DNA from 3 places in the Halomonas sp. FeN2 genome. Region 1 is predicted to be linked to each of the others. Evidence: predicted binding sites of a transcription regulator. Region 1 holds the regulator's gene; each other region holds the start of a gene.

Evidence for each region. The regulator FNR, encoded in region 1, switches genes on or off when oxygen is low (the NO sensors DNR and NnrR bind a similar motif). The targets are predictions, from matches to a motif close to TTGATNTANATCAA.
Region 2: a site for FNR is predicted at 4,054-4,067, ahead of paaG (2-(1,2-epoxy-1,2-dihydrophenyl)acetyl-CoA isomerase PaaG). Genes of this name have one in related genera too.
Region 3: a site for FNR is predicted at 1,294-1,307, ahead of KF947_RS10295 (plastocyanin/azurin family copper-binding protein). Genes of this name have one in related genera too.

The regions. Positions count from the first base shown of each region.
Region 1 covers NZ_CP074200.1:1,331,888-1,342,582, forward strand. Annotated here, with positions in the region: gene ccoG (cytochrome c oxidase accessory protein CcoG) at 1-896, shown strand, start outside; gene KF947_RS06270 (FixH family protein) at 903-1,436, shown strand; gene KF947_RS06275 (heavy metal translocating P-type ATPase) at 1,433-3,922, shown strand; gene ccoS (cbb3-type cytochrome oxidase assembly protein CcoS) at 3,919-4,164, shown strand; gene KF947_RS06285 (sulfite exporter TauE/SafE family protein) at 4,161-4,853, shown strand; gene hemN (oxygen-independent coproporphyrinogen III oxidase) at 4,932-6,365, shown strand; gene fnr (fumarate/nitrate reduction transcriptional regulator Fnr) at 6,450-7,196, shown strand; gene ttcA (tRNA 2-thiocytidine(32) synthetase TtcA) at 7,189-8,109, opposite strand; gene KF947_RS06305 (DNA polymerase III subunit epsilon) at 8,372-9,025, opposite strand; gene KF947_RS06310 (DUF294 nucleotidyltransferase-like domain-containing protein) at 9,031-10,695, opposite strand, start outside.
Region 2 covers NZ_CP074200.1:2,052,266-2,062,960, reverse strand. Annotated here, with positions in the region: gene paaA (1,2-phenylacetyl-CoA epoxidase subunit PaaA) at 1-758, opposite strand, end outside; gene paaK (phenylacetate--CoA ligase PaaK) at 1,063-2,376, opposite strand; gene paaI (hydroxyphenylacetyl-CoA thioesterase PaaI) at 2,487-2,954, opposite strand; gene KF947_RS09385 (3-hydroxyacyl-CoA dehydrogenase NAD-binding domain-containing protein) at 2,947-3,114, opposite strand; gene paaG (2-(1,2-epoxy-1,2-dihydrophenyl)acetyl-CoA isomerase PaaG) at 3,116-3,907, opposite strand; gene paaY (phenylacetic acid degradation protein PaaY) at 4,491-5,090, shown strand; gene KF947_RS09370 (hypothetical protein) at 5,170-5,322, shown strand; gene peaA (quinohemoprotein amine dehydrogenase subunit alpha) at 5,656-7,218, shown strand; gene peaB (quinohemoprotein amine dehydrogenase maturation protein) at 7,228-8,655, shown strand; gene qhpC (quinohemoprotein amine dehydrogenase subunit gamma) at 8,652-9,005, shown strand; gene peaD (quinohemoprotein amine dehydrogenase subunit beta) at 9,005-10,120, shown strand; gene KF947_RS09345 (ABC transporter ATP-binding protein) at 10,218-10,695, shown strand, end outside.
Region 3 covers NZ_CP074200.1:2,256,075-2,266,769, forward strand. Annotated here, with positions in the region: gene KF947_RS10280 (XdhC family protein) at 1-8, shown strand, start outside; gene KF947_RS10285 (NTP transferase domain-containing protein) at 1-603, shown strand, start outside; gene KF947_RS10290 (DUF411 domain-containing protein) at 584-1,030, opposite strand; gene KF947_RS10295 (plastocyanin/azurin family copper-binding protein) at 1,396-1,899, shown strand; gene KF947_RS10300 (response regulator transcription factor) at 2,049-2,714, shown strand; gene KF947_RS10305 (ATP-binding protein) at 2,800-4,035, shown strand; gene KF947_RS10310 (copper resistance system multicopper oxidase) at 4,105-5,961, shown strand; gene KF947_RS10315 (copper resistance protein B) at 5,971-6,735, shown strand; gene KF947_RS10320 (glutaredoxin) at 6,917-7,672, shown strand; gene KF947_RS10325 (APC family permease) at 7,829-9,172, shown strand; gene KF947_RS10330 (ATPase) at 9,199-9,657, shown strand; gene KF947_RS10335 (heavy metal translocating P-type ATPase) at 9,650-10,695, shown strand, end outside.

The DNA of each region.
Region 1 (10,695 bases):
TGGGTTACTTCACGCCGATTCGCGATTTAGTGACAGAGCTTCCCACCCTTGAAGCTCACGGCTGGTCTTACTTCTGGGTTGGTTTTTTCCTGGTATTTACTTACCTCAACGCTGGTTGGCTGCGCGAACAGGTGTGCATCTACATGTGCCCCTATGCGCGTTTCCAGTCGGTCATGTTTGACCGCGATACATTGATCGTCTCCTACGATGAATCACGTGGCGAACCCCGTGGCCATCGCAAAAAAAGCTTAAGCCACTTAGAAGCCCGCGAGGCAGGCTATGGCGACTGTATCGATTGCGATCTTTGCGTGCAGGTCTGCCCTACCGGCATTGATATCCGCGATGGGCTGCAGTACGAGTGCATTACCTGCGCCGCCTGTATTGATGCCTGCGATAGCGTGATGGATAAAATGGGCTACCCAAGAGGCTTGGTGCGCTACACCACCGAAAACGCCCTTGAGGGTAAAAAGAGCCACATCATGCGCCCGCGCCTGCTCGGCTACTTCGCCGCTCTGGTGCTGATGATGGGTGCCTTTGCCTGGGCCATTAACGACCGCATGCCGCTCAATTTTGACGCTGAGCGCGAGCGTACCCAGCTTTACCAAATGACTCGTGACGGCCAGATTAGCAATGTATTTAGCCTGACCATTCGAAACCTGGATGATCAAGACCACACCTACCAGCTGAGCGTTGCTGGATTGCCCAGCCTTACTCTAGACAGCAGTACGATTCGAGTACCTGCAGGGGAATCGCGCTTCGAAGCCGTCACTGTGACCGCTGATCCCGACGATTTACAGCAACCCAGCCATCCCATTGTATTTACGCTGCAGGCTCAACAGGATGCGGATATTCGCCTTGAGCGCGAAACCAGCTTCCTGGGCAACATTAGGAGATAAGCAACTATGTCATCCCTACCTTCTGGCGATAAGGTGACGCCTTGGTATAAACAGTTTTGGCCGTGGTTTTTAATCGGCATTCTGCTCTCGTCCATTATGTTTAGCATTACTTTTGCCGTTATGTCGGTTAAGAGCTTCGATGGCATGGTTGTTCAGGAGGATTATTACAAGCATGGTAAAGCCATCAATATGGTACTTGCCAAGCAAGACCGTGCCCGAGAGTTAAACCTAAGCGCAGATTTACGCCTTGATCCGCTTACCAGCGACATTGTGATTGATTTAAGCGGCGATGCGCGACCGGACAGACTTTATTTAGATCTTATCTTCCCGACCGAAGATGACCGTGATCAATCCTTTGTACTTGAGCATGTCCGCGATGGGCGCTATATCACCCAAGGCCCTGACAACCTGCGTTACCGCTGGTATCTACAGATTCAACCCGCGCTGGAAAATGCCGATTGGCGCCTTACCGGTGAGGCTACGTTCCCCGATGAAAACAGCGTCGCGCTACTGCCAGGAGGGCGTACAGAAAGCGAATGAGCGATGTAACGGATGTAACGACTCCTGCGCCCTGCTATCACTGTGGTAACCCGGTGCCCGCTGGGGCTCCCTGGTCGATTACCCTTGATGATCATGCCCATCCGCTCTGCTGCCCTGGCTGCGAGGCAGTGGCTCATGCCATCGTCGACGGTGGTTTAGAAAGTTACTACCGCTACCGCACCGAACTGCCCGAACGTCCGGATGAGCGCCAGGCTGCCAAGGCCGATACCTGGTCGGTGTTTGACGACCCCGGCCTGCAGGCGCAGTTTGTTCACCCCGACGGCGATGAGGGCAATGTCAAAGCGACCCTCGCCATCGAAGGCATTACCTGTGCCGCCTGTGCCTGGCTGATCGAACACCGTTTAAATGCTTTAACAGGGATTGCCTCCAGCGCGGTGAATTTAACCCACCACCGCCTGCGAGTGAGCTGGGATCCCCAGCAATTGAAACTCTCGCAACTACTGGCAGAACTGGCCGCCATTGGCTACGACGCCCAGCCCTACGAGCCAGATCAGGCTCAGACGCGCATGCAGCATGAAGAGCGTATGAACGTGCGTCGGCTGATCATCGCCGCTGTCGGCATGATGCAGGTGATGATGTTCTCTATCCCGATCTATGTCTCCGGCCCCGGTGAAATCAGCGACGACTTCTACGCGCTGTTTCACTGGCTCTCCTTTGCCCTGGCCACACCGGTGGTGTTTTTTTCCGCCCAGCCGTTTTTCCGCAACGCCCTGCGCGACCTGCGCACCGGCGTACTGGGCATGGACGTACCGGTCTCGTTAGCCATTGGTGGCGCTTATCTTGCTAGCAGCTATGCCGTGCTATTCGACGTCGGCGAGGTCTATTTTGACTCGGTGGCCATGTTCACCTTTTTTTTGCTGTTTGGCCGCTACGTGGAAGGCCGTGCCAGACGCCGCAGTGGGCATAGCGGCAATGCCTTGAGCGGCGTGCTGCCGATTTCGGCCACGCGCCTGGAAAGCGACGGCAGCGAGCGCATTCTGCCTGCCAGCGAACTTGCCCCAGGTGACCGTGTATTGATCAAGCCCGGCCATGGCGTACCTGCTGATGGCATCATTGAAGAGGGCGAATCGAGCCTGGATGAATCGATGCTGACCGGTGAATACCTACCGGTTACTCGCCGGATGGGCGACCCGATTACTGGCGGTAGCCAAAACATGGAAAACCCACTGGTCATCAGGGTGACCCACGCCGGGCGCGATGCCCGTGTCGCGGGTATCGTCGATCTTACCGACCGTGCCTTTGCCAGCCGCCCTAGGCTTGCCCAGATGGCTGCGCGTATGGCGCACCTATTCGTGCTGCGCCTGCTAGTGGTCACAGCCTGCGTGACTATCGCCTGGTGGTTTATCGACCCCTCACGGATGCTCTGGGTGCTACTTTCGGTGCTGGTGGTAACCTGCCCCTGCGCGCTGGCGCTGGCCACCCCAGCAGCACTGACCGCCGGTCACGGCCAACTGCGTAAGCGCGGCGTATTGATCACCCGCGCCGATGCTATGGAGACGCTCTCTAACGTGACCCGGGTGATCTTTGATAAAACCGGCACCCTAACCCGCGGCGAAATGCACCTTACCCAAACCCAGCCCTTTGGTGAATTAACCGCCGAGCGTGCACGGGCCATTGCCGCCGCCCTTGAAGCCCACTCGGAACACCCGATCGCCCGCGCCTTTCGGCCGTTCCGGGAGGCTACCCTGCAAGCCAAAGATATTCACAGCCACACCGGGCAAGGGCTCGAAGGGAGCCTAAACGGTGCTCGTTGGCGGTTGGGTAAGCCCGAATTTGCATTGGATAGCGCAATAAATGGCGCCGTGGATGACGTCATAGCGGCGCCTGCCAAAGGCCAGTGGTTGCTGCTTAGCGAAAACGGTGCGCCCCGCGCCTGGTTCGGCTTGCACGACGGCGTCCGCGATGACGCTGCGGCAACGATCAAAGCCCTCCAGGCCCTGGGGTTAAGCGTTGAGCTGCTCTCTGGCGATACCCAGGATGCCGTGGAAAGCTTGGCCAACCAACTTGATATTGCCACCTGGCATGCGGGCACCAGCCCGGAAGGCAAGCTAGCCCGGATGAAAGAGCTCCAAGCCGCAGGCGAAACCGTGGTGATGATTGGTGACGGCATTAACGACGTGCCGGTGTTAGCCGGAGCCGATGTGGCGATTGCCATGAATGGCGCAACTGACCTAGCCCGCACCCGCGCGGACGCGGTACTACTCAGCCCGCGCCTGATGCGGATTTTTGAGGCCATTGAGATTTCCCGCGCGACGCGGCGTATCATGCGCCAGAACATGATTTGGTCAGTATGCTACAACTTTTCGGCACTACCGCTTGCAGCGATGGGGCTGGTGCCGCCCTGGCTAGCCGCGATTGGTATGTCGCTTAGTTCGTTAGTGGTAGTGGGTAATGCGCTGCGACTGTCTCGCTGGCGCACCCAGCCCGCGCCAGCGCTCGACACTTCAACACCGGTAACCGCATGACGATTCTATACCTGCTAATTCCACTCTCGCTGATTTTGCTCGGCCTGGCCGTCTGGGCGTTTTTCTGGGCGGTGAAAAATGATCAGTTCGACGACTTAGAAGGTCCGGCGCACCGGATTCTATTTGATGAGGATGAAAACGACCTCAGCCCCGAGCAGCGCCGCCAGCGTCAGCAAACCAAGCAAAAAAACGCTGCGCCAGCCGATGCAAACTCACCCGACGACCCAGAGCCCCGTTCATGAATCCGACGGGGCTCGATCTGCCGCCGCTCATGGCGGCGTTTGTGTTCGGCTTGATGGGTGGCGCCCACTGTATCGGCATGTGTGGCGGCATTATGAGTGCGCTCACCTTTGCAGTACCCCCTAGCATGCGCCACCCGGCACGCATGGGGGGCCTGCTGCTCAGCTATAACGCAGGCCGTATTATTAGCTATATGAGCGCAGGCGCGCTGGTGGCGCTGCTAGGCACGCTGTTTTCCCTTTCTGCTACGGCACGCCTGCTGCTGCAGATATTTGCCGCGCTGATGCTGATCTTAATGGCACTGTATATCGCCAACTGGTGGAAAGGGCTGCTCAAAATTGAGGCCGTAGGCCGCCGCCTATGGCGCTTTATTGAGCCCGTGGGGCGTCGCTTAATGCCCGTGGTGCACCTTCCCCAAGCCTTTGCCCTGGGGGCACTCTGGGGCTGGCTCCCCTGTGGTTTGGTCTACTCCATGCTGGCCTGGAGCCTGGCGATTGCCGACCCGCTTCAGGGCGCGCTACTCATGGGCGCCTTTGGGCTTGGCACCCTGCCTGCACTACTTGCCACTGGCCTCGCTGCCCGCCAACTCAGTCATTTGATACGTCACCCCGCGACCCGCAGTGTGGCAGCGCTGACAATTATCGCTTTTGCGCTGTGGCAGCTGTGGACACTCACCGCACACAATCTCTAATAGCATGACGTGGCTCAACCTTTACGCCTTCGTCGCGGGTTAGGCTAGCGGCATTTCCTAACGTCGGAGCGCCCCTTCATGCCCGTTCATGCCCCCGCTGCATTGCCTCTTGCACCCGCAGCTGCCGCAGCCCCTATGCAGCCGGTGTGGGATGAAGCGTTACTGCGCCGCTACGACACCAGCGGCCCACGCTACACCTCCTACCCCACGGCACTGTCGTTTCACGAGCAATTTACCCCTAGCAACCTGACCCAGGCGCTGGAGCGTAGCAATGCCAGCAAGCGATCGCTTTCGCTGTATGTTCACGTGCCCTTCTGCCGCAAAATCTGCTTCTACTGCGCGTGTAATAAAATCGCCACCAAAAACACCGCCCTGGCCGAGCCCTATATAGCCCGGCTTGACCGTGAAATGGTGCTGACCGCACGCCACTTGGATACATCACGACCGGTGGAGCAGCTGCATTGGGGCGGCGGCACGCCGACGTTTCTCAGCTTGAACCAGATGGGCGACCTGATTGATCGCCTGGATGCCCGCTTTGGCCTTTCGTCGTCGACTGATCGCGATTACGCGATTGAAATAGATCCTCGCGAAGCGGATGTGTTTACGCTGCGCCATCTCGAATCCCTCGGCTTTAATCGCATTAGCCTGGGCGTGCAGGATTTAAACCCTCTGGTGCAGAAAGCGATTAATCGCATTCAACCTCGGGTACTTACCGAAACGCTGATGGATGAGGCGCATCGTTTGGGCTTTCGCTCGCTCAATCTCGATCTAATTTACGGTTTGCCATTTCAGACTGAAAAAAGCTTTGCCGACACGCTACGCCAGGTGATCGAGCTCAACCCGGCGCGCCTTTCAGTGTTTAATTACGCACATATGCCCGAGCGCTTTGCCCCGCAGCGGCGTATTAATGTCGATGACTTGCCGGGTGGCGATGAGAAACTGGCGATTCTGCGCACCACCATCGAAATGCTCACCGCAGCAGGCTATGTGCATATTGGTATGGATCACTTTGCCCGACCTGACGATAGCCTGGCTATTGCTCAGCGCGAAGGCTCGCTACAGCGTAACTTTCAAGGCTACTCCAGCCACGCTCAGTGCGACTTAATCGGGCTTGGCGTTTCGGCGATTTCACGCATTGATGACGTCTATGCGCAGAATCCTAGCGATCTGGCAAGCTACGAAGCGGCGCTGGATAAGGGTCAACTCGCTACCGGGCGTGGCGTGCGGTTGAGTGATGACGACCTGATCCGGCGGGACGTGATTGAGCGGCTGATGTGCGATATGGGCATTGATCTGGCCGCCGTTAGCCAACGCTGGAACATCGATGCCCCCCGCTACTTTGCGCCAGCGCTTGAGCGCCTGCAGAGCGCCGAGCAGGATGGCCTGCTGACCCGCAGCGGCGACCAGCTTAACGCCACGCCGATGGGGCGGCTGCTGATTCGCCATATAGCGATGGCGTTCGATGCTCACCTGGCGCAGCAAACGGGCCAACGTTACTCAAAGATTGTTTAATCATCTTTAAGCAGGCATGCTAAAGCGACTACAATAGGTAAGGCTTTTCTAATTGATAAGCGGGATTCTCTCAAGGAGCAAAGCATGTTGGAACCCATGAGCCGTCGGCGCTCGCTACTCCATGAAGCTCGCTGCCAAACCTGCAGTTTGAGCTCACTGTGCCTGCCACTTGCCCTTGAGCTGGATGATGTGGGGCAGTTTGACGCCATTATTCGTCGTCGCGCGCCGCTTAAAAAAGGCGAACCGCTGTTTCGTCAGGGCGACGCCTTTACCAGCGTTTACGCTGTACGTTCGGGCAGTTTGAAGCAGACCAGCGCTGAAGGTAACGGCAGCGAACAGCTAACCAATTTCTACCTACCCAGTGAGCTGGTGGGGCTGGATGGCATTGACGAAGAGCACTACCCCGGTAGCGTTATCGCCCTGGAAACCACCACCGTCTGTGAGATTCCTTTTGACCGCCTGGACTTACTCTCAGAAGAGTTGCCCGAACTGCGGGGCCAGCTGTATCGGAGCATGAGCAAAGAGTTGCGCGATGACCGACGCATGATGCGCCTACTCTCGCGCAAAACCGCCGATCAGCGGCTGGCCACCTTTTTGATTACCCTTTCGGACCGTTTTCGTCGCCGCGGCTATTCGCCTTACAGCTTTCGCCTCTCAATGCCCAGGGCTGATATCGGCAACTATCTGGGCCTCGCGGTTGAAACGGTCAGCCGCATACTAAGCCGCTTTCAGCAACAGAATGTGGTGGCGGTCTCCGGGCGAGAGGTCAACATTCTCGATATGCAGCGTTTGATTACCCTCGCCGAAGAGGAAGAGCAAACGGTTAGCTGACGTTAAAGGCCTGGATGCGCCCCGCCAGCAGCTCTGCCTGCTTGGCCTCTAGACCTTCAAAATCGAACAGGCTGCGGTCAGCCAACTGGGAAGGGGCAATATTGGTGACGGCCTTGAACATGCTTTCCAGGCGGCCGGGAAACTTTTTGTCCCACTCCGCGAGCATCTCTTTGACGACCTGGCGCTGCATATTGGGCTGGGAGCCACATAGATTGCAGGGAATAATCGGAAACGCCATCAGCCGCGAAAATTCGGCGATGTCCGCCTCTTTGCAGTAGGCCAACGGCCGAATAACGATATTCTTACCATCATCGGATAGCAGCTTGGGCGGCATTGCTTTTAGGTTGCCGCCAAAGAACATATTGAGAAACAGGGTTTCGAGAATATCTTCGCGGTGATGGCCTAGGGCAATCTTATTGGCGCCAATCTCTTCAGCGAAACCATATAGCGAGCCGCGCCGCAGCCGTGAACAGAGCGCGCAGGTGGTTTTACCTTCAGGGGTTTTCTCTTTCACCACCGAGTAAGTATCGCGCTCGACAATGTGGTACTCCACGCCCTGCTTATCCAGATAAGCGGGCAGTACGTGTTCGGGAAAGCCCGGCTGTTTTTGATCCAGGTTGACCGCTACCAGCGAGAAATTGACCGGCGCATTGCGCTGCAAATTGCGCAAAATCTCCAGCATGGTGTAGCTGTCCTTTCCACCGGAGAGGCAGACCATCACGCGATCGCCTTCATTGATCATTTGGTAATCAATGATCGCATTGCCCACTTCTCGGCGCAGACGCTTTTGCAGCTTGTTAAATTCACGCTTCTGCTTCGCATCAGCCAGCTCAGGCTGGTCGTGCTCAGCGTCAGCTGGGGTGGCTCCAACCGTATTAAGGTGAGCAGGATCAAAGTGATCAAGAGTTTGCATGGTATAAGCACTGCCGAGGGTAGAAGGCGTGAGATAAAAAAGTAATAACTATTCTAACAACACTCACCGCCTGACCCAACTAATCAGACGTAGCCACACAAGATATCGCAATTGAAAATGACTATTTTGAACGCTGTACCATATCTCGGTGCGAGGGTAGCTTGGAGCGAGGGTCTTTTGTCATGGATGACAAAAGTAGCGCCCAGGGAGGGGTTCACAGCGCCCTCGCGGAAAGCTGCCCTCGCCACGATGAAGGAGACTACTATGCCACCTCCGCCATAATACGCTGCAGGCGCATATACAGCAGTGCGCTGGCGGTGGCCTCTCCAAGCACACTCTGCACGTCTATGGCGGGCACTTGCCAACACGCCAACGCCTGGGCGAAGCTGCTGGGCGCCTCGACCTCCGGGTGCAAACGCCGTAGCTGGCGTTGATGAAGCTTTGCTACATCGACCTGGGCGTTGGGCAGAGCAAAATTCAGCCGCTTAGTGAGAAGTGCATTTAACGCCCCGATGCGCTTCTCCAACTGCCAGCCAACGATGGGACGATTGCCGATAAATTCCACTAACGCGCCCAAGTTATCACTGCTTGGCGGCAGCACCGCCCCCGCCTCGCATAGCAAGTGATGACGGCGCAGCGTTGCACTTTCGGGCTGCTTCGTGCTGCCCAAGGTGATTACAAAGGCACGACTGGTATGCACCTGCTGCTGGCTCAGTACCACTGCTGCCAAGCTAATGATCGGTACGCAGGCCGTGGGAGTGACGGTGCAGGCAAGCGCCACCAGCTCCTCCCCCATATAGGGCTGAAACAGCCAGGCGTAGGGGGATTCTGCACAGCGTCGCCGGTCGCTTTCGCGACGTAGCAGGGTACGCAGAGAGCCGCTAAATAGCGCCACATGTCGATCTAACAGCCGCATTCCGCTCACGAATACTCCAAATGGTAACGATGGGAAATCCGCTGCTTAAAGTCTTTGACAATATGCATCGCTTCACGCAAAAGATCGCGCTCCAGGGAAGAGAGGTTTTGCACTACAACACGGTTAGCGCGACTGCTGTTTTGGGAGCTAGCGTCCTGGGCACTGGCTTGAGCACCGACAGGCGTCTCCAACGCGGTTAGCTGCTGTTTAAGACGTAGCTCGGAAAACAGTGCCAACGCTTCACCCAGGTCATCGGCAAAACGGCGATCCAACCGACCATCAGCAGCCAGTGCATCCAAACGATCAAACGTCGAGGTGGCTTTGATGCGCCGCTCAAGCGCCATGGTGCGCACGCCGTGAACGATAGGGAAAATACCGCCTTTCTTAATATCGATACCGTGCTGAGGCTTTTTTAGGGAGCCGAACAGCGTCAGAGGCGTCGAGAAACGTAGCGCCGTACGAGCAAAATAGGAAAGCAGCAGCTCATCGCCCGAACAGCGTTCAAATAACTCATCACGGACGCTTTCAAGCAGGCTGGGGTTGCCCGCTACGGCATGGGCATCGAGCATAATGGCCAGCTTCATCAGACTATCGCCATCACGCTCCCTGGCCCACTTGGCAATATTGCCTTTCCACTGGGATACCGTAGCCACCCACTCGGAATTAGACACCATAATATTGCCGGGGCACGGCGGGTAACCAAGCTGAATCAGGGTATCGGTGAGCGTCTGCATGTGGCTGGCAAGATCAGGCCACTGGGTGTCATCGGCAAGTATCAAGCCGTTATCCTGATCCGTTTTTAGAATCTGCTCACCGCGCCCTTCGCTGCCCATCACCATCATGCAGCTCTGCTCGTGGTAGCGCTCATCAATGGTGAACTCCCAGGCTTTACTTATAATACGGCCATTCAGTGCAGCGAGCAGATCCATTGCAAAGCGAAGCTTAACGCCCTGAGCCATCAGCGCTTTGACGAGCTCCGGCGTGCGCTGGCTGGCCGCCGAAAGCGCCTCCAAATTGGCCGCCTGCTCGACCTGCAGGCTCACCACATAGCTTCGGCTTGAGAAGTAGCTAAGCACGTCAGTGAGTTCTACAACGCCTTTCAAGGCGTTCTGCTCCATCACTACCACCCGCGAGACTTTATGGCGGGTCATTAGCACCAACACTTCAAATAAGTACTGATCCGGCGCCACGGTCACTAAATTAAAATGGGCGATCTCATCCACCGCTGATGTTACCGCGCTACCTTTCAACACTAACGCGTTGAGCAGATCGGTTTTGGTCACCATGCCAAGGATGTCCTGGGTCTCTACCAACAGGCTGTCGGCGTGGCTTTCTTTGAGCTGTTTTACAGCGCTGGCAATATCGGTCGCCGCCGCCATCAGCAGCGGCTCGCGCATACACTCGCTCACCTTTGCCAACATAAACCCCGCCATGGTGACACCACCTTCGGCGCGCTTTTCGGTCAACAGGCGCGCTTTATGGGTCAGCGACTGGCGAAAAAAATTGCTGAAATCAGGGTATTGGCGACACAACTGTTGAAACAGCGCTTTGGGTAGCAGGTAACAAAGACACTCCTGCTCAGCCTTAAAGCGGTAGCGGCTTTTACCATTGAGTATGCTGATCGCCCCAAACAGATCCCCCGCCGTGTAGTGGCCAATGCGTGATGTAGA
Region 2 (10,695 bases), 720 kb from region 1:
AGCTGCGGTACGGTTTGGTCGAGGAAGCGCTGGCGCAGCTCATCGTTGCTGTGGCGCTTGATCTTCCAGGCCATCGACTGGGCACTGTTAGGAGAATTTTCGTCGGAGGGGCCGAACATCATCAGTGCTGGCCACCAGAAGCGGTTAATGGAGTCCTGCACCATGGCTTTCTGATCGTCAGTGCCTTCTTGCATCATGGTCAGCAGAATCTGATACCCCTGGCGCTGATGGAAGCTCTCTTCCTTACACACACGAATCATGGCACGTGCATAGGGGCCGTAAGAGGTGCGCTGTAGTGGTACCTGATTGACGATGGCAGCGCCATCAACCAGCCAGCCGATGGTGCCCATATCAGCCCAATTGAGTGTTGGGTAATTGAAGATGCTGGAGTACTTGGCGCGGCCGTCGTGAAGCTTGTCGATCTCTTCGTCGCGGTCGGCACCGAGGGTTTCCATAGCGCTATAGAGGTACAGACCGTGACCTGCCTCATCCTGAATTTTGGCCATTAGCTGCAGCTTGCGCTTGAGGGTTGGTGCCCGTGTCAGCCAGTTGCCTTCCGGCAGCATACCGACGATTTCTGAGTGGGCGTGTTGCGAGATCTGGCGGATCAAGGTCTTGCGGTAGGCGTCCGGCATCCAGTTCTTGGGTTCTATTTTAATTTCATCATTGATGCGCTCCTGGAACTGGCGTTCCTCAGGGCTCATCTCATCAAGCGTTTTGAGTTTGTTAGAACCGGTTTCAACGAGCTGCGCGTACATAGATACCTCCGCGGCGTCGGCATATCAGGGAGTGTGGCTTATCTTCCCTAAAGTATAGTGACACGAAATATTTTATCAATAAGTATTTTTGTGTGTCACTTTAAGACTTTGTGATAGTATATAAATATAATACTATTGATTTATAAAGGAAAATTGGCTAGGAATAAGTGATTCTTAATGTGTCGCGTTCTCTAGCCAGAGATGACTGTTTGAGGGCAAAAAAGCCCCCTTAAAGGAGTTCTTTAAAGGGCTTTGTCTGACAAGAGGGGGCGCTAAACGGCGGCAAGGCGCTAGAGAGGCTGAATCAGCGAAGATCTTTTACACGCCTGGCCTTACCCATCGAACGCATAACACTTTCTACTGGGCACACCTCGACCTGGGTGCTGATACCAATGTGCGTTTTGATGGCATGCTGGAGCTGTAGCGCGGCTTCTTCACAAGCTACGGGGTCGCGGGCGATGTCATGATGATTTGCCTCTACACGAACAAGCACCATGTCCATATTGCCTTGGCGGCTGACTTCGATCTCGTAGTGGGGAGAAAGCGACGCGATCTTGAGCAGTTGTTCTTCGATCTGGGTGGGGAACACGTTCACTCCGCGAATGATCAGCATGTCGTCGCTGCGGCCAGTGATCTTGTCGATGCGTCGCATAGGGCGCGCGGTGCCCGGCAGCAGGCGGGTCAGGTCACGGGTGCGGTAGCGAATCACCGGTAGGCCTTCTTTGGTCAAGGTGGTGAACACCAGCTCGCCATATTCGCCATCTGGCAAGACGTCACCGCTGACCGGGTCGATGATCTCAGGATAGAAGTGGTCTTCCCAGATAGTCGGGCCATCTTTTGTTTCCAGGCACTCCATGCCCACGCCGGGCCCCATTACTTCCGACAGGCCATAGATATCCAATGCGTCGATACCCAGGCGCTTCTCAAGAGCAGTACGCATGCTGTCGGTCCAGGGTTCGGCACCGAAAATGCCGGTACGCAGCGGCAGTGTGTGGGGATCGATGCCCTGGCGCTCCATCTCGTCCGCGATATTGAGCATATACGAGGGAGTGACCATGATGATGTCCGGCTCGAAATCACGGATCAACTGCACCTGTTTCTCGGTCTGGCCACCCGACATGGGGATCACCGCGCAGCCCAGGCGCTCGGCGCCGTAATGGGCACCCAGACCGCCGGTGAACAGGCCGTAACCGTAGGCCACATGCACCTTGTCGTTGCGGCTGCCGCCGGCGGCGCGGATCGAGCGTGCCATCACATCAGACCACACATCAATATCGCTCTGGGTGTAGCCCACCACCGTCGGTTGCCCGGTGGTGCCGCTGGAGGCATGGATGCGAACGATCTCGCTCATCGGCGTGGCCAACATGCCGAACGGGTAGTTGTCGCGCAAATCTGCCTTGGTGGTAAAAGGCAGTTTGGCGAGATCCGCTAGCGTCTGGATATCGTCGGGATGCACCCCAGCCTTGGCGAAAGACTGGCGGTAGAAGGGCACATTGTCGTAGGCGTGCTTCAGGCTCCACTTCAGGCGCTTGACCTGAGTGGCGCGCAGCTCGTCGACGCTGGCGGTTTCCAGGGGATCGAGAGTCGCAGTGTCGATACGCGTTGCGGGCTGATTCATCAGGGGTCTCCGATCAAGCTAGTTGTTATTGGACTAGTTTCTAAATGCGCCATGGGCGATGAAATGGCTTTAGTAATGGGCTTATAAGCGCTCAATGATCAGCGCGTCTTTCATTGTTTATCGCCAGCAGCGGTGTCTTCCAGGCGGCGTACGCTGCCGCGAATTTTGTAGGAACGCCCGCGGAACAAGGCAACGGTATCGCCGTGCTGATTGCGCAACGTAATGTCGTAAATGCCGGTACGCCCGCGGCGGCTGCGCTCTTCGGCGGTGGCGGTGATCTCGTCGCCCAACTGGCCGGGGCCGAGATAGTCGATACTGCAACCGGAAGCTACTGTGGCTTCGTCGTAGCTGTTGCAGGCAAACGCGAAGGCTGAGTCAGCCAGGGCAAACAGAAATCCGCCATGGCAGTTGCCGTGCCCCTGCACCATGTCCTGACGCACGGTCATGGTCAGTTCGGCGAAGCCGGGAGCCACGCGAGTAATGCGCATCCCCAACCCTTGGCTGGCATGGTCGCGGGAAAACATTGCCTCGGCGCAGGCTTCCGCCAATTGCTGCGGGGTCAGTTGGGAATCATGCATGAAAGCTTTCCTCGTGTAGAGCTTCGAGACGAGCAAACACCTGACGTTGGGCCTCAAGGTGCTCGACGATAGCCTCGATAACCAAACGGCTATCGGTCAAGGCATTAATGGCGCCTGTGCTGATGATGCTTATAGTGGCGGTAGAGAGAAGGGCTGGCATATCACTCTCCCTTAAAGGTGGGGCGACGTTTTTCCATAAAAGCGCTGACACCTTCGCGGTAATCTTCAGAGCGCCCGGCCAGCCGCTGAAGGTCGCGTTCCAGGTCGAGCTGTTCGTTGAAACTGTTATCGCTGCTGGCATGCAGAGCGCGCTTAATCAGTGCCATGCCACGGGTGGGTTGAGTGGCCAGGTGGCGCGCCATGTTCATGGCCTCTTCTTGGAGCGCCTCATCGTCGACGCAGCGCCAGATCATGCCCCACTGTTCGGCGGTTTCGGCGGGGAGCTTGTCGCCCAGCATCGCCAGGCCCTTGGCGCGAGCCATGCCCACTAAGTTAGGCAATGTCCAGGTGCCGCCAGAGTCTGGAATCAGACCGATTTTACAGAAGGCTTGAATGAAGTTTGCCGATCGGGCCGCCAAGACGATGTCGCAGGCCAGGGCGATATTGGCCCCAGCGCCAGCTGCTACACCGTTCACCGCACAAATGGTGGGGAACGGCATGTCCTTGAGAGCACGCAGCATAGGGTTGTAGCGTTTCTCCAGCGACTCGCCGAGGTCGGGGGCCTGCTCCCCGGGCGCGACGCTACGGTCGGAAAGATCCTGACCGGCGCAGAAACCTCGGCCGTTGCCCGTCAGTAACAAAGCGCGAACGCTTGAGTCCTGGCGCACGGCTTTTAGCACCTTGCGCATCTCGGCATGCATTTCGGTATTGAAGCTGTTCAAGCTTTCGGGGCGGTTCAGGGTAATACAGGCGACGCCGTCTTCCACGCTGTAAAGCAGGGGCGCTTGGCTCATGGGTAATGTCCTTGTGTCAGTGCCCTTGAAAAGTGGCAGGTCGTTTTTATTGGAAGGCGCATGCCCTTTTCGCGATCGGCGGTGCCCGCCAGCGCCCGTTCGGCCTGTGGTGCACAGGGTGAATCTCTGCCGAGTATAGATTTATTTTGATACACATCAATATTGAATGGGTGTATGTAGTGTGTCGCTTGTTGTTGTTTTTGATAATTTATGCATTGCTAACAATGGCTTGTGATGATTTTTTACGAATATAAGATAATGGTTAGACGATGGTATAAAAGAACCAAGGTCGTCAAAGACTGACTTACAGCAGGGTGCGTCGAGTTTTTAGATAGCGTTGTGCCAATTCTTCAATAGACGGTGACAGGTAAAGTGTTTGATGTTTTGTTACGTAAAATATAATCTTCGATAATATTGCGTATCAAGATGGATTGAGCACAGGAGCGCCCCATGACGCAATCAGTGCAGCAACGGTGCGATACCCCTAGGTGCTACACAACTGATGGGGCAGGGGCCGAACAGTTCGAGGAGCGGGCGATGGGGGCAGCACCCCACACGGCCAATCAAGCTAACGGAGAGTGTTATGCCTTACTATCGACTTGAAGGGGTGACGCCGGTGGTACACCCGACCGCCTATGTCCATCCTACTGCGGTGTTAATTGGCGACGTAATCGTGGGCCCTAACTGTTATGTAGGCCCCGGCGCGGTGATGCGTGGTGATTTCGGGCGGTTGGTGCTGGAAGAGGGATCTAACCTTCAGGATACCTGTGTGATGCACGGCTTCCCTGGCTGCGTCACCAAGGTTGAGAAGGATGGTCATATCGGCCATGGCGCGGTACTGCATGGCTGCGTGATTGGGCGTGATGCCATGGTTGGTATGAACGCCGTCGTGATGGATGGCGCCAATATTGCTGAACGCTCTATCGTTGCGGCAGCAGCGTTCGTCAAGGCGGGCTTCGAGTGTGAGCCCCAGTCGCTTGTGATGGGGGCGCCCGCAAAGGTTAAGCGCGCGCTGAGTGATGAAGAGTTCGCCTGGAAACAGCAGGGTACCCAGGAGTATCAGCGCTTAGTGGGCCGTTGTCGGGACAGCCTGGAGCCCTGTGAACCGCTGGCAGAACTCGATGCTGATCGTCCAACCTTGCTGGCTGGTGATACTCAACCCAAGCAGCAGACCTTAGCATAGCGTGGCAAGGCGAGGCTGTTGGTATGGCTCGCCACCACAACCACGTCCTCCCCTGGCGGGCCATCCCCCACACCCAACCATGGGTCGATGGCCCCAAACGGCTTTTGTGGTCGCCCCTGAAGTTGAAGAGATTCACTGCCACAAACACGGCCGGATCAATGTCTGGTTCCCCTGGGGCCGCTACGCCGCACTAGACGACACCGCTAGTGCACTCTGGTCGGCGGCCCCATAACCCCATCCCCCTTGAGAGGCAGGTCTCAAACCTGAGTCGGCCGGAAAATTCGGCTGCCGCCACGGTCAATGATGACCAAATTCGCAGAGGCAAAGTGTTTCAAGACCATACGCGACTGTTGCAAGTTGGGGCACCGCTGGTCGCCTGCGAACCGAGAATCTAACAAGGCTCGGGCAAGCAAATCACTCCAACCACATGAATAAAAAGAAGTTGTTGATAGTCGGCGCGGTCAATGCAGGTTGAATGGTACTGGCACATACCTTCGATGTTCGCCTACGAAGACAACCGCAGACGAACATCACGACAATAATAATGCGTGGAGAACTCTCCGTGATGAGACATGCACTTCCCATAGGACTCTGTAGCCTAGCCCTGCTGCTGCCTACGAGCATCGTCTTGGCCTCTGCTGGCAGCGAAGCTATCGACAGGCACTGTTCAGCCTGCCACCAGACCCAAAGTGGCCCCCAGAGCTGGAGCCGCATTAGTGCACAGCGCAAGACCCCGGAAGGCTGGGACATGACGATCGCGCGCATGCAGACCATGCACGGCCTGGAGCTGCCCCTGGAGGCGCGCCGGGATATCGTCAAGTTCCTCGCCGATACCCGCGGCCTGGCCCCTGAGGAGAGCGCGCCCCAACGTGAGCTGATCGAGCGACGCCTCAACCGTATCGAGTCTTTCGACCATCCCAGCTATCAGGAAATGTGTGCCCGCTGCCATACTGGCGGCCGCGCCCAACTTCAGCGCCGTCCCCTGGAAGAGTGGGAGAGTCTGGTGCACTTCCATGTGGGCCAGTTCCAGACCATTGAGTACCAGGCCATGGCACGGGATCGTGACTGGTTCGATCTCGCCCTGAACGAGACCGCTCCCTGGCTGGCCGAGACTCAAAGTCTCGAAAATGACGCCTGGGAGGCATGGCAGCAGGCCGAGCTGACCTCTCCTGAGGGCGACTGGCAGCTCTGGGGGTACTGGCCCGGAGAAGGCGACTTTTACGCAGATGTGACGATTAACGCCGCTGAAGGCGAGGATGCCTACTCCCTTAGCCTGGACGGTGCTTTCACTAGCGGTCGTCCGCTCAGTGGCGAGGGCCAGGCCATCGTTTATACCGGCTACGAGTGGCGCGCCAGCCTTAACCTCAACGGCCGTGATCTCAAGCAGGTGCTGGATTTCTCCGGCGCACAGCCCAGCGGGCGCATCTTCGACGACCATGACGAGGCTTTTGGCATGATGGTGGAAATGGTGCCTCACGAAGCGTCCGAGCCTGCGGTGTTGGCCAGCCTGCCCGCCTCGCTCAAGGCCGGCGAGCGCAGCCGGCTGGTGCTGCTGGGCTACGGCCTTGGGGAAGGAGAGATCAATCTGGGGGAGGGCGTCACCGTGCGTAACCTGGTCGAACGTAGCGACATGCGCCTGGTGCTGGACGTTGAGGCCAGCACCGATCTTACGCCCGGCTGGTTGCCTATGCAGATTGGCGAGATCAGCGCTGAGAGACTGCTCGCCGGCTACCGCACGGTGGATCGCCTGGAGGTGAGTCCAGCGCTGGGAGTGGCTCGCATCGGCAACGACAAGACCCCGCCAGTGAGTGGCGTCTTCACCGCCGCCGGCTATCTGGATGGCGCCGATGAGGCCATCCCGCTGGGTCAGGTACCGGTACGTTGGAGCGTGTCCCCCTGGGACGAGATCGCCGAACGCGACGAGGATGCCAGGTTTGCTGGCATATTGGACGCCGCCACAGGGATCTTCTCGCCGGCCGGGGCCGGGCCCAACCCGCTGCGCCAGTACAACGCCAACAGCGTGGGCAACCTGCGAGTGACCGCCAGCGTGGTGGGGCAGGAGGCGATGCAGGACGAAGCCCAACTGATCGTTACCGTGCAACGCTGGAACAACCCACCGCTTCGCTAGGAGATCACCATGGGAATCTTACAAGCCATACCCGAGAACCTGCATCGGATGGAAGTGGAAGGCCAGCCGCTGTGGTTCCATATCCCCACCACCAGCCTGTTTGCCCCGGATGCCCTCAGCGAGGAGCTGCTGGCTCTGGCCGGGCGAAAGGAGGGGCTCGACAGCGGGGCGCTGCCGGGACATCTGACACATCAGGTCAGCGGCGATGATATTCAGGAGCGGCTGCTACAGCTCAAAGCGCTGAAGCTGATCACCGATGGAGTCGTCCAGGCCTATAATCCCAGCGTAAAGGTGGAGCAGTTCCCGCTCTCTACCCTGGTGCTCAACGTCAATACCGGCTGCAACCTGAGCTGCAGCTACTGCTATAAGGAAGACCTGGATACCCCCCGGGACGGCAAAAAGATGGATCTGGCCACCGCCCAGGCCTCCATCGAGATGATGCTGCGCGAGGCCCCCCAGCGGGATCGCTACAACATCGTCTTCTTCGGCGGCGAGCCGCTCAGCAACATGCCGTTGATCCGCCAGGTGGTCGACTGGGCCGAGGCGCGCATCCACGGGCTCGGCAAGGCAGTGGATTTCACGCTGACCACCAACGCCACCCTGCTGAATGAGGAGAAAATCGCCTTCTTCGACGCCCATCGTTTTGGACTCACGGTGAGCATGGACGGCCCCAAAGCGATCCACGACAAGAACCGCATTGCGGTCAACGGCCAGGGCACCTACGATCTGGTGGCCAAGCGCATTAAACCGCTGCTGGCCAGCTATCGCTCACGGCCGGTGGGGGCCAGGGTGACCCTGACTCGTGGCATCACCGACGTCATCGGTATCCACGACCACCTGGTCAATGAGCTGGGTTTCGCCGAAGCGGGCTTCGCTCCCGTCACCTCTGGTGATATGGCGGCCTACAATCTTACCGGCGACGAGCTCAAGCGGGTCTTCGACGGTATGGTCGAGCTCGGTGAGCGGGCCGTGGCAGCCGCCATTCAGGGGCGCGATATCGGCTTCGGCAACTTCAACCAACTGCTCACCGATCTTTGGGAAGGACGCAGCAAGGCGGTGCCCTGCGGCGCAGGCCTAGGGTTGGTCTCGGTGGATCATGCGGGCGATGTACACCTCTGTCACCGCTTTACTGGCTCAGAGATGCCTACCTTCGGCAGCGTCCAGGAGGGGCTTGATCACGCTGGTCTCAAGCAGTTTATCGAAGCCAGGAGCGATCGCTCCGAGCGTGGCTGCAGCAACTGTCGGATCCGCAACCTCTGCTCCGGTGGCTGCTACCACGAGAGCTACGCTCGCTATGGCGACCCCATGACCCCCACCTATCACTACTGCGACCTGATGCGCGACTGGGTCGATTTCGGCATTCAGGCCTATGCTCGCATCCTGCGGCATAACCCCGATTTTCTCGACGGCCCCCTGGCCGGGAGGCAAACAGCATGACGAATAACAAGAAGAACTTGACCGCACTGGGGTTGGCCCCCCTCAACCGCAAGGCCCGCGAAATGGAGCGGGCCGCCAGCCCAGAGGCCCTGGAAGAAGTGCAGGCCATGCAGACTATCGCCGGGTGCACTTCCAGCTTCGACCCGGGCTGGGAAGTGGATCCCTTCGGCGGCGTGGCATCGCTGTGCCAACCGATGGAGGCAGATCTCTATGGCTGCGCTGACCCCTGCTGGTGGCCTGCTCAGGTACCGGACACCATGAACACCTACCCTCACTGGGGGGATGGGGCCGACCGCGCTGAGGATGATTGGCGCAAGTTCGATAGCGTCTATCCGGGAGACGAGAAGTGATGAATACCTCAGAAATGAAGCGGCTCACCCTGCCCCTAATAGGGCTGTTGGCCTTCGCTGCCCAGCCCCTGGTGGTTAATGCTGCTGTCGCCGGTGAAGCCAGCGCGGACGGAGTACGCGAGTATCTGGTAACAATGGCCCGTCCCAACCAGCTCTACGTGATCGACCCAGAGGCCCAGGAAGTGGTGCGCACCTGTGACGTAGAAGGCGACTTCGGTTCCGGCACTCTGCAGCTATCACCGGATGAGCGGATCGCCTATGTGCTGCACAACCGCTGGGAAGACGTGGTGGGCATCGACCTCACCAGTTGTGAGGAAGTCTTCCGTGCCAGCGGCTCAGGCAACTCAATACGCGCTAAATCCATCGCCTCCCTGGCCGTGAGCCCGGACGGTAGCCGACTCTATAGCATCTGGGATCGGGTGCGGCTAGGTATCGACCATTACGAAGTGTTGGAGCCACAGCTGGCGGTCTATGACACGACAGCGGGTCTCGCTGCCGAGCCCCTGACCACCTTCCCGGCACCGCGCCAGGTGACGACCATGGGAGCCGCCGAGGACGGTTATCTCTATCTCGCTGGCGCTGATATCTATCGGGTCGACCCGGAAAGCGGCGAGACTGAGATCGCCATCGCCAACCGGAATTGGGATCGCCCCAGCTTTAGCCCACCAGACTCCTTAGCCGTGTGGTCTATGGGCGAGGTAACCAACGAGTTCCTGCGCCCCTACACGGTGGCGGAGCATCCCGGCGAGGAGAACGAGGCCTGGCACTGGGGCGTCAGCCGAGTCGACCTAGCCACCGGCGAGACTGAGAACAAGGAGATTGTCCCTTTCGAGTTCATCATCTTCTCCATGGTTTCTGATCCCCGGGAGAGGGACGTCTTTTACGGCGTCTACACCCAACTCAGCAAACTGGATGCCCGCACCCAAGAGATCGTGGAGGTGATCGATCTTGATCATACTTACTACAGCATCAACACTTCCTATGACGGCTCGCGGATTTACCTGGGCGGCGCCTCCAGCGATATCGCCATCTATGATGATGACTTCAATGATCTGGGACGCATCCGCCTGCCCGGTGATATGAGCACCGCAACGCTGAAGGTGGCACGCTTCTAGGTTGCCGTTACATGATCCTTCTGGCCGGCGCTTGCTAAAGCGACCGGCCCTTTTTGCTGGGGGCTGCCCCTATGAATGATGAATGAAGAGAGCGTCGATGCGTGAGCCTGACTTCACTCGCGACACAGGGGCGCTGCCCTGGGGCTGGCTCTACCGCCCCCTCAAGGCGCGGCGCCTGGCCCTGGCCCGGCTGCTGACGCTGAGCCTGGTGGCGACCCTGCTGGCGCTGTTGCCGCCGCTGCTCACCCAGCGGCTGATCGATCACGGCCTGATGCAGGGGGACTTCAACACGGTTGCTACCTACGTCGCCGCCCTGGTGGTGGTGGGACTCGCCGCCCTGGCTCTACAGGGACTAACCCGGCTGCAGCATGTGGCGCTCTCCGCCCGACTATTGCTGTCACTGCGCCGCTCCTTGCTGCGTCATCTGCTGCGCCTGGCTCCGGCCCGCTGGCAGGCCCGAGGGCGAGGCGATCTAATGAGCCGTCTCGATGGCGACCTGTCTATCCTCCAGGGGTTCGCCCTGGACGGCCTGCTCAGCGGACTCTCTAACCTGTTAGGGCTGGTGGGGGCGCTGG
Region 3 (10,695 bases), 920 kb from region 1:
AGCTCTAGCAACGTTGTCGCATTGGTCATGGCCGCCGGTTACTCGCGCCGGTTTGGTGAGCACGACAAGCGCTGCGCGTGCTTGGCTGATGGACGCACGATGTTAGCTGCCAGCGTCGCCAACGCAGAGCAAGCGTTTCCTCTGCTACGCGTAGCGATCCGCGAAGAGGACGACACAGATCTTTTAGGGCTTGCCGAAGGCACGCCGCTTATTCGCATTCGTCAGGCGCGCCTTGGGCTGGGTTCAAGTCTGGCCGAGGCGGTAACGGCGCTTAGCAATGATCCTCGCCTCTCGAACGTGGAAGCGGTGGCGATTTTATTGGGCGATATGCCCTACCTGCAGCGAGACACGCTATTCGCGCTACAGCAGCGAGCCACTCACGACACCATCGTGAGGCCCTGCTTCAAAGGCCAACCAGGCCATCCGGTTATATTCGGACGTTCACAATGGCCAGCCCTTCAAACGTTAAGCGGCGACGCCGGTGCCAAAGACATTATTCGTCGCCACACGGCACACTACCGAGAGTATGCCGTGCAGGACAACGGCACGCTTATCGATATCGACGTGCCGGAGGAGCACGGCATCACGGCGCCAGCGTCATGAACGGCTCATCTTGCTGGTCGCTAAACGCATAGACGTTATAGGGCTCGTCCTGAGGCCCCGGCATACCCGGCGTGCCAATGGGCATACCGGCCAAGCCAATACCGTCAAGATCAGGCTGTTGCTCGAACAGCGCCTGCACGGCTTCCATCGGAACATGGCCTTCGATCCAATACTCGCCCATCTCGATGGTATGGCACGACCCCAGTCCGTAGGGCACGCCCGCCTGCTGCTTGACATCGCCTAGCTCTACGTCATCAATGATCGTTACTTCTACGCCGAGTTCTTCAAGATGGCGTGCATAACCGTCACAGCAGCCGCACTGGGGATTTTTATACAGTGTGGCCTCGTCAGGCAGTGCCGCATGGGCCGAGGTGGCCCCCAGAACCAGTGCGCCGGATAAAAATAGTGATGTCGTTAAACGGCTCATGCGTGGCCTCCTTGATGAGAACGACTAAAAAGATATTTAGTAAGCGACGCGATCCCAAGCCCCGCCAGCAATAAAAATGCGAGAGGCATTAACCAGCCTACCCAGCCCAAAGAGCTCATAAAGGCAAAACAGTCTGCGTTCATCATGGCAAAACTCCTACGAGCATTAAAGCAATGATACCAACATGCTTATTACACAACTGAAGCTTACAACCTATGTGTGACACGGAGGTCAAGTTAGCCAGCATGTTTAACAATGCTTTCTTGACGCAGGTCATTAGGCTCTGTCCGAAAACTCACGGTTCAGGCTCATTTCAGGTTCGCGCGATATAAGTAATGGGTAAATACCACTGCGAGGCAAACATAATGCGCACGAATTACCTGATGCTTGGCCTACTAACGGTATCGCTTAGTACCTTAACCTTCACAGCATGGGCCGCTGGTGAGCACGAGGACAGTCAGCACAGCGCTAGCAATGCCGAGGTTGACCGCACGATTAGCGTAGAAGCGGGTGATATGTGGTTTGATCCTGAAGCCATACAAGTCACCGCAGGTGAAACCATTCGGTTTGAAATTATCAATAATGGCAACCTTGAACACGAATTTGTAATAGGTGATAAAGCCGCCCAGGAAGAGCATCGGATAATGATGCAGGAAATGAGTGGCGGCCATGGTGACGCTCATGGCGGACACGGTGGCCACGACATGGCAGAAGGTGCGCACGGCGGGCAGATGCCATCTATCACCATTGGGGCAGGTGAGACCAAAACACTGGTGTGGACAGCCCCCTCGAACGTTGAGAGTCTGGAGTACGCCTGTAATATCCCTGGCCATTATGAATCAGGGATGTATGGTGATATTAATTTCTAACGCGATATAACCTATGAAACCTCTGATTAACTATTGCGCTTGGCCATACTGCGTTAAAAATCATCTCAAAATGCTCATTTACAACCCCGCTTTTTCGTTGATTTTTGCCTTGTCTGGCCTGCGCTCATCACATTAATCAGAGGCTCCCTATGAAACTGTTGCTTTTAGAAGACGATGACCTATTAGCTGAAAGTTTGGCTGAAAGTCTGAAAGACAACGGTTACCTCGTCGACGTAGCCGACACCGTTCAGTCGGCTACGTCGTTCATGGCAACCGAGGAGTACGAGCTTGCCATCCTAGATATTGGATTACCCGATGGTTCGGGTCTTGAGCTAATCACGCGTTGGCGCAAGCAAAAACGCCCGACCCCGGTTCTGATACTCACCGCGCGCGACACCTGGGAAGACAAGGTCATTGGCTTGGAAACAGGGGCTGACGACTACCTCACCAAACCCTTTCACGAAGCCGAACTGATGGCGCGTTTAAAGGCCCTGCTACGCAGGCACTCTGGCCAATTATCCCAAGTCATCACTCTCAACGGGGTGTCCTTGGATGAAGCGGGCCAGCGTGTTTGTAGCGAAGGGACAACATGGCGTTCGCTTACCGCCACCGAGTTTCGACTACTACGCTACCTGATGCTCCACCCTGACCGTATTCACTCCAAGGAGCGATTGCTGGAACAGCTTTACGCGTTGGAGCAAGACGCTGCCGCACCCAACTTGGTAGAGGTATACGTGGCTCGTTTGCGCCGTTATCTTGGCAAATCGATTATCCAGACACGCCGCGGCCAGGGGTACGTTTTTGTTTCACGTTAATAAACGTAGCTTAAGGTTTCGCCTGCTAGCTTGGCTGGGAGGCGTTGCGCTCTTAGTCGTGGGTTTGACATGGTTGCTGCACGGCGTGTTTTTGCAAAATCTTGCTAAGGAGTTTCTCGGTGAACGCCTCAAGCGTGAAGCCGAACACGCAGTATCGCAGTTGGAAAATGACCAGTTAGCCATACCCTCTTCGCTCACATCGGCGAGTCAAAGTTATCAGGTTTTTCACCACCTTTATGTGCTGCGACTTAATGGTGAGATCAGCGCCTCACACCCCGAATGGCAACGTCAGCTAGCAACCTTACTTGAGGAAGCTGGTGATTCGCTAGTCGAGGTAAAGCGCGGCGAGCGCCACTTACTGGTGTATCGCCAGCAATTCGAGTGGCAAGGCACCAACGGCGTATTGTTAATCGGTGAAGATTTTTCTCAGGTAGAAAAAGGTTTAGCCACTTTGCACTGGTGGGTAGGTGGCATTGCGGCAGGCCTGCTATCGGTGCTGGTGGCACTCAACATGCTGGCCGTTAATCGTGGCCTGAAGCCATTATGGCAACTGCGACAACAGCTTGAAGAGCTCCAGTCTGGAGAGCGTCAACGGCTTTCTCTTGCAGCCCCCGCAGAGCTTGATGGCTTGGTCGCACAACTCAATCGCTTTATGGATGACATCGACTTGCGATTGCAGCGCTCACGAGAGTCGGTAGCCAACCTTTCTCATGCGCTTAAGACACCTTTGGCGGCGATCACCCAAGTACTTAGAGGCGGCAGACCCATTGATGAAAGCCGCCGCCACAAGGTACTGATGCGATTGGAGGATATCAACGCTCAGTTAGATGCCGAGCTTCGCCGCGCGCGTATTGCTGGCCCCCATGCAGGGCGCATGACCCACCTCGCCCGCGACAGCCAGCGCCTGATGGTTATGTTTCAGAGCCTCTATCCTCAGCAGGTGTTCGAGCTAACGCAAGCAGTTAATCAGCGCGACCAAGTGCCTATCGACGCCCACGATTACGCCGAAATGCTGGGCATTGTGTTGGATAACGCAGGCAAATGGGCCACCAACGCGATTCGTTGCCATATCAGCACTTCTGAGCTCGCTCTAACACTAACGATTGACGACGACGGCCCCGGCGTTGCTGAAAGCGATATAGCGCGCTTGGGCGAGCGCGGCACCCGGCTGGATGAACGCCGTCCTGGTTACGGCCTGGGGCTTTCCATACTTGCGCAGCTAGTGGCGCGTTACGCAGGACACTGCCAGTTCGAACGCAGCCCGTTGGGTGGTCTGCGGGTAACCACCACGCTGCCACTAAGGGGTATTAACGCCGCATAGCGTCTTTTTCAGCATTGATTCAGCTTGCTCCCCCAAGATGATGAAATTCATCAGCGATGGGAGCTTTATATGACGCGTTCGAATTTTATCACCCACCCGCTTTCACGCCGCCAGGTGCTGAAAGGCAGTGCGGCGCTGGGGTTGGGCTCTGCCGCTGCCATGGGTTTGAGCCCCGCCTGGGCCAACCCCTGGGGGCGTACAAACGTCTATTCCAAGGGCGTGGAAGAAGGCCCGGAGGTATCGCTGGCCATCCGGCGTGAGTCCATTTCTATTGATGGCCAGGAGACCAGCGCTTTTAGCATCAACGGTACTAGCCCCGGCCCGTTGATTCGCCTAAAGGAAGGGCAGGACGCGGTGCTACGCGTTACCAACCTACTTAATGAATCCACCTCCATTCATTGGCACGGCTTGATTCTGCCACCGGAAATGGATGGAGTACCGGGGGTCAGCTTTGCCGGTATCGCGCCCGGTGAAACCTTCACCTACCGCTTCCCTGTGCGCCAGAACGGCACCTACTGGTACCACAGCCACTCAGGTATGCAGGAGCAGCTAGGCCACGTGGGGCCGCTGATTATCGACGCTGACGAGCGCGAGCCTTTCCGCTATGACCGCGAACACGTGCTGCTGCTGACGGACTGGACGTTTGAAGACCCCATGTCGGTATTTCGCAATCTGAAAACCATGGAGGGTTATTACAACTTTCAGGAACGCACGGTTGCCGATTTCTTTGCCGATGTACGGCAAAATGGTTTAGCCCCCACCGTCGAGATGCGCAGTATGTGGGCCAAAATGCGCATGAGCTCACGGGATATTGCCGACGTTACCGGCAGTACCTACACCTACCTGCTCAACGGCCACTCCCCAGAGGAAAACTGGAACGCCCTGTTCAAGCCGGGTGAGCGTGTTCGGCTACGAGTGATCAACGGCTCGGCGATGTCCTACTTCGATGTACGTATACCCGGCCTCAAAATGACCGTAGTAGCCGCCGACGGCCAACCGGTTCAGCCCGTCCCTGTCGATGAGTTCCGTATCGGTGTTGCCGAAACCTACGACGTCTTGGTGTCACCCGAAGACGATCAAGCCTACACCATCTTTGCCGAATCCATGGATCGCAGCGGCTACGCTCGTGCCACCCTAGCCCCGCGTGAAGGCATGCAGGCGGAGATTCCTGACCGTCGCCAAATTGCTGACCGCGGTATGGAAGCCATGGGTGCCCATGGCATGGGCGGCATGGATCACTCCACTATGGAGGGCATGGATCATTCGGGTATGTCGAACATGCAGGGCATGGATCACTCGGGCATGTCCAATATGGACGATATGGATCATTCCAACATGGAAGGCATGGATCATTCAGCTATGTCGGGTATGAGTGGCATGGAACACCCCACTGGTATGACCGGAGAGCAGCACAACGCACTCGCACTCGCAAGCGGCATGCTGGCGTCTGGTGAAGCCCAGCCGGGCTCGCGCTATGGTCAAGTGGGCATAGGTATTGATCCCAACGAGCGCCGTGTACTGGTTTACCAAGACTTGAAAGCCTTCACTCCTTGGCCCGACCGCCGCGAGCCTGGACGCGAGCTTGAACTGCACCTCACCGGCAACATGGAGCGCTACATGTGGTCGTTCGACGGCCAAAAATTCAGCGAGGTCTCCGGCCCCATCCACTTCGAAAAGGGCGAGCGCCTACGCCTGATCCTGGTCAACGACACCATGATGGAACACCCCATTCACCTGCACGGTATGTGGATGGAGCTGGAAAACGGTCAGGGCGAGCTGATTCCGCGCAAGCACACCTTGAACGTTAAGCCCGGCGAGCGGGTTTCGGCGCTGATCACGGCAGATGCCGAAGGCAGCTGGGCCTTCCATTGCCATCTGCTCTATCACATGGATGCCGGAATGTTCCGCGTTGTTCAGGTTTCTTAAGGAGGCAGTATGAAAGCCAAGCTCTACTTCACTGGCATTAGCTTAGCGTTTGTCATAACCACCGCTGCCCATGCGGAAGATGGTTACGATGCGCCGAAAGATTGGCCAGCCCCGATGATGGAACACAATATGGGTATGGCGCTCTTTGATCGTCTTGAATATAGCGTGCCTGATAACGGCGAAGAGGCCGTTGTGTGGGACTTTCAAGGCTGGTACGGCGGCGATGTTAACCGTGTATACCTCAAGTCGGAAGGCGAGAACGTCCAGGGCGACGGCGAGGATGCCGAGTTCGAATCCCTTGAACTGCTCTACAGTCGCCTGGTTGCCGACTTTTGGGAGTTACAGGGCGGCGTGGGTTACCAGGGTGGCGTATTTTCCGATGACCACGCCGAGCGCACCTATGCCGTGGTAGGCCTGCAAGGGGTGATGCCCTACGGCATCGAAACCGATGTCGCCCTAAAGCTGAGCGATGACGGCGACCTGGCCGCCAGCTTTGAGGGCGAATACGACCTGCGCCTGACGCAACGCCTTTATCTGCAGCCACGTACTGAAATAGCCGTTGCTGCCAGCGAAGTCGAGGAGTTTGGTGTCGGCGAGGGGCTAAACTCAGTGCGTGTGGGTATGCGTCTCGGCTATGAAGTGTCCCGCCGCTTCGCTCCGTACGTGGGCGCTTACTGGGTAAAAGAGTATGGCGATACCGCCGACCTTTCGCGTGCTAGTGGGAATAGTAGCGAAGATGCCGGTGTGGTTGCAGGTGTCAGGTTAATGTTTTAAATCGTTAAGCACTGCGCCACCGGAAGGTGGCGTTTTTTTGTACAACGATGCCTGTGGTTCCCAGGCACCTACACTGCTTGGACAAACTAGTGAGAACCGCCCATTTGACCTAAAGGTGGCACATAGGTTCTAGGCTAATAGGTAAGCAATATCGAGTTAATGAATAAACAAGAGGCTAATGATGGTATCAACCACGCACTCTACTGCTCGCGTTTATCGGATGAAAACAGCGGAGCACATGTGTCCGTTCGGCTTAAAAACCGTCGACCTGCTCAAGCGCAAAGGCTACGAGGTGGACGACAACCTGCTGACCTCACGGGAAGAAATTGACGCGTTTAAACAGCAGGAAAACGTCGACACGACGCCGCAGGTATATCTGGGCGATGAACGTATTGGCGGCTATGAAGAGCTGCGTAAGCACCTGGGCATGAGCGTTCCTGATCCAAAGGCCACCACCTATCGCCCCGTGCTGGCGATTTTTGCCACCGCACTGCTCGTCGGTTTTGCCGTCAGTTGGGCGGCGCAGGGCACGCTATTCACTGCACGTATGCCGGAGTACGCCGTCGCCACGGCGATGGTGCTCCTGGGTTTGCAAAAGCTGCAGGATGTAGAAAGCTTTAGCACCATGTTTCTCAACTATGACCTGCTCGCCCAGCGCCACGTCCCCTACAGTTACGTTTACCCCTACGCCGAGACACTTGCGGGGCTGCTGATGTTGGCGGGCACGCTTATCTGGCTGGCCGCACCACTGGCGCTATTCGTCGGCACCGTGGGGGCTGTTTCGGTATTTAAGGCGGTATATATCGACAAACGTGAGCTCAAATGCGCCTGCGTGGGTGGCAACAGCAACGTACCGCTAGGCTTTGTGTCACTCACCGAAAACCTCGTAATGATGGGTATGGGGCTGTGGATGCCACTTCGCATGTTGATCGGGTGAGCCCATCCTATTCGCATAACGCTTGATCAAGGTCATGTTTTCATCGGGCGATATTCAGGTTGCTTTCAGGTAAGCCTTCCACGCTATAGGTAAGGAACGCTCAATAGCAGTGCAGCAACCGCGCCCGTTGCTGGCTCAGTAAAAGGAGGTTTGCCCATGGCGGATAAGGATAGAACGCCGCAGTACGAAGAAGGTAGCCTTAGTTTGGTCGGTGCCGTTGCATTAGGCACCGGCGTGATGATTGGGGCCGGCATCTTCGCCCTTACCGGCCAAATGGCCGAAATGACAGGATATTTATTCCCTCTGGCCTTTCTGGCCGCTGCGGTCATCGTTGCTTTTAGCGCGTATTCCTACGTCACAATATCCAATACCTATCCATCGGCAGGTGGCATTGGCATGTATTTGCAGAAAGCGTACGGCCCGACGCTGACTACTGCTTTTCACGCCCTTCTTATGTATTTCTCCATGGTGATCGCACAAAGTTTTCTAGCGAGAACCTTTGGCTCTTATACGCTTGAACTGTTTGATATGGGCGACCGTTCGCTGTTCGTGCCCTTGCTCGGGGTCGGCTTGCTGCTAACGGCCTTCTTGATCAACTTATCAACTAACCGCCTGATCGAGACTGTCGCCTCGGTGCTCGGATTTATCAAAATAGGCGGCATTGTGGTGTTCGGTATTGTCGGTGTGTTTATCGCCGACTCCCTGGAAATGGGCTCCAGCTCTGGTAGCGACGCCCCCACACCGACATTAGCTGGTTTTCTAGGTGCCACGGCGCTCGGTATCCTGGCTTTCAAAGGCTTCACCACCATTACCAACAGCGGCTCTGAACTTAAAGATCCCAAACGCAACGTTGGCAAAGCCATCACCATTTCGATTGCGCTATGCGTGGTGATTTATGCGCTGGTCGGTTTTGCCGTTGCCAGTAACCTTTCCCTGCCTGAAATAATTGAAACGCAGGATTATTCCCTGGCTGCTGCGGCCCGGCCCGCGCTGGGTGAAGCAGCGGTTGCGTTTACCGTGATCCTCGCCATGCTGGCAACGGCGGGCGGCATCATCGCCAGTGTCTTTGCCGTTTCACGCATGCTCGCCATGCTGACAGAAATGAAGTTGGTTCCCCACCGCCATTTTCATATGCCGGGCAGTGTGCAAAAGCACACACTGGTGTACACCATCGTGTTTGGTTTAGCGCTCACCGCTTTTTTTGACCTGAGCCGCATCGCAGCACTAGGCATCATTTTCTACCTGATCATGGATATGGCCATTCACTGGGGTGTGCTTCGCCACCTGAAAGACAGTGTGGGGGCTAATCCTGTCATTCCTAGCATTGCCATACTGCTTGATGCCGTCGTGTTAATTGGCTTTGTTTGGGTAAAAGCCACCTCTGATCCGTTAGTGCTCATCGTTGCCAGCGTAGTAATGGCTAGTCTTTTACTCGGAGAGTGGCTTTTCTTATCCAAACGCGACACTTCAAACGATAGCGATCACTCTCATACCCATTAACGTTAATAGCGTTATAGGAGCTACCCATGGACGTCAGAACCTTTGGTGAATTGATCGATTGGACGCGTCAGCTACACAAGCATCTTGCTGATTGCCTTGCCCATTGCGCCGATCAACACCAAGAAGAACGCGCTCGCATGTTGCTCAGTTACTTAGCTACACAGGAATCGGAAATGCAGCGCGTTGTGGCGCGCTTTGAACAGACTGCTGATGCAAAAGCATTAAAAACCTACGCTTATGACTATTTGGAGCATAAACCTATCCGTACGCATCGTACCTGCGATGCTCCCTACGCTAAGCTGAGTGTTGACGACATTTGCCGAGAGGTTTTTGATTTCCATGAACAAACAATAAATCTTTATCGAACCCTCGTCGGCAAAGCGGAAATTCCTGAAACCAAAGATCTCCTAGAGTCTCTTTTGGATCTTGAAGAGCACGAAGCCATGCGCCTTGTTCGCCAAACGGGGAGAATGAACGATGTCTGAAGACCATGCCGAAAGAAAGGTGAAAGACCCTGTTTGTGGCATGGATGTTGACCCCCATGCCACTCACCACCATGCCCATCACGTGGGTAAGGACTGGTACTTCTGCTCAGAAAAGTGTCGAGATAAGTTTGTTACCAAGCCTGACGCGTACCTTGGGCCAAGCAAACAGTCACTAGCGTCAGTATCCTCGGGTTCTATTTATACTTGCCCGATGCACCCCGAAGTTCGACGAGAAGGGCCAGGCGACTGCCCTATCTGCGGCATGGCGTTGGAACCTGAGACCGTCTCTGCTGACACCAGCCCTTCAGACGAACTCAAGGACATGACCAGGCGTTTCTGGATCGGCCTAGTACTGACCCTGCCCGTGTTTGCCCTAGAAATGGGTGGCCACGTGTTTGGCCTTATGCATTTTATTTCCCAGCAAACCTCTAACTGGATTCAACTACTGCTGGCAACGCCGGTAGTCGTCTGGGCAGGTTGGCCATTCTTTGTACGCGGATGGCATTCGCTAGTGCATCGCAGCCTTAATATGTTCACGCTAATCGCGATCGGTACCGGCACCGCGTTGATCTACAGTTTGCTGGCCACCCTCGCTCCGGGCATCTTTCCCGATGCATTCCGACAAGCCGATGGCTCAGTGGCCGTTTATTTCGAAGCAGCGGCAGTGATTGTCGTTTTAGTTTTACTGGGACAAGTATTAGAGCTACGCGCTCGTGAAAAAACCTCTGGCGCTATTCGCGCCCTGCTCGACCTAGCGCCCGCTACCGCTCTACGCCTTGATGGTCAGGGCAATGAGGAAGATATCTCCCTTGATCAGGTTCAGGTCGGGGATCGTCTACGGGTGCGCCCCGGCGATAAGGTGCCATTAGATGGCGAAGTGATGGAAGGTCGCTCCAACGTTGACGAATCTATGGTTACCGGCGAACCACTAGCGGTGAAAAAAGAAGTTGGCGATGGCGTCATTGGTGGCAGTATCAATGGCCAAGGATCATTTGTCATGCGCGCTGACAAGGTCGGCCAGGACACCATGCTGTCGCA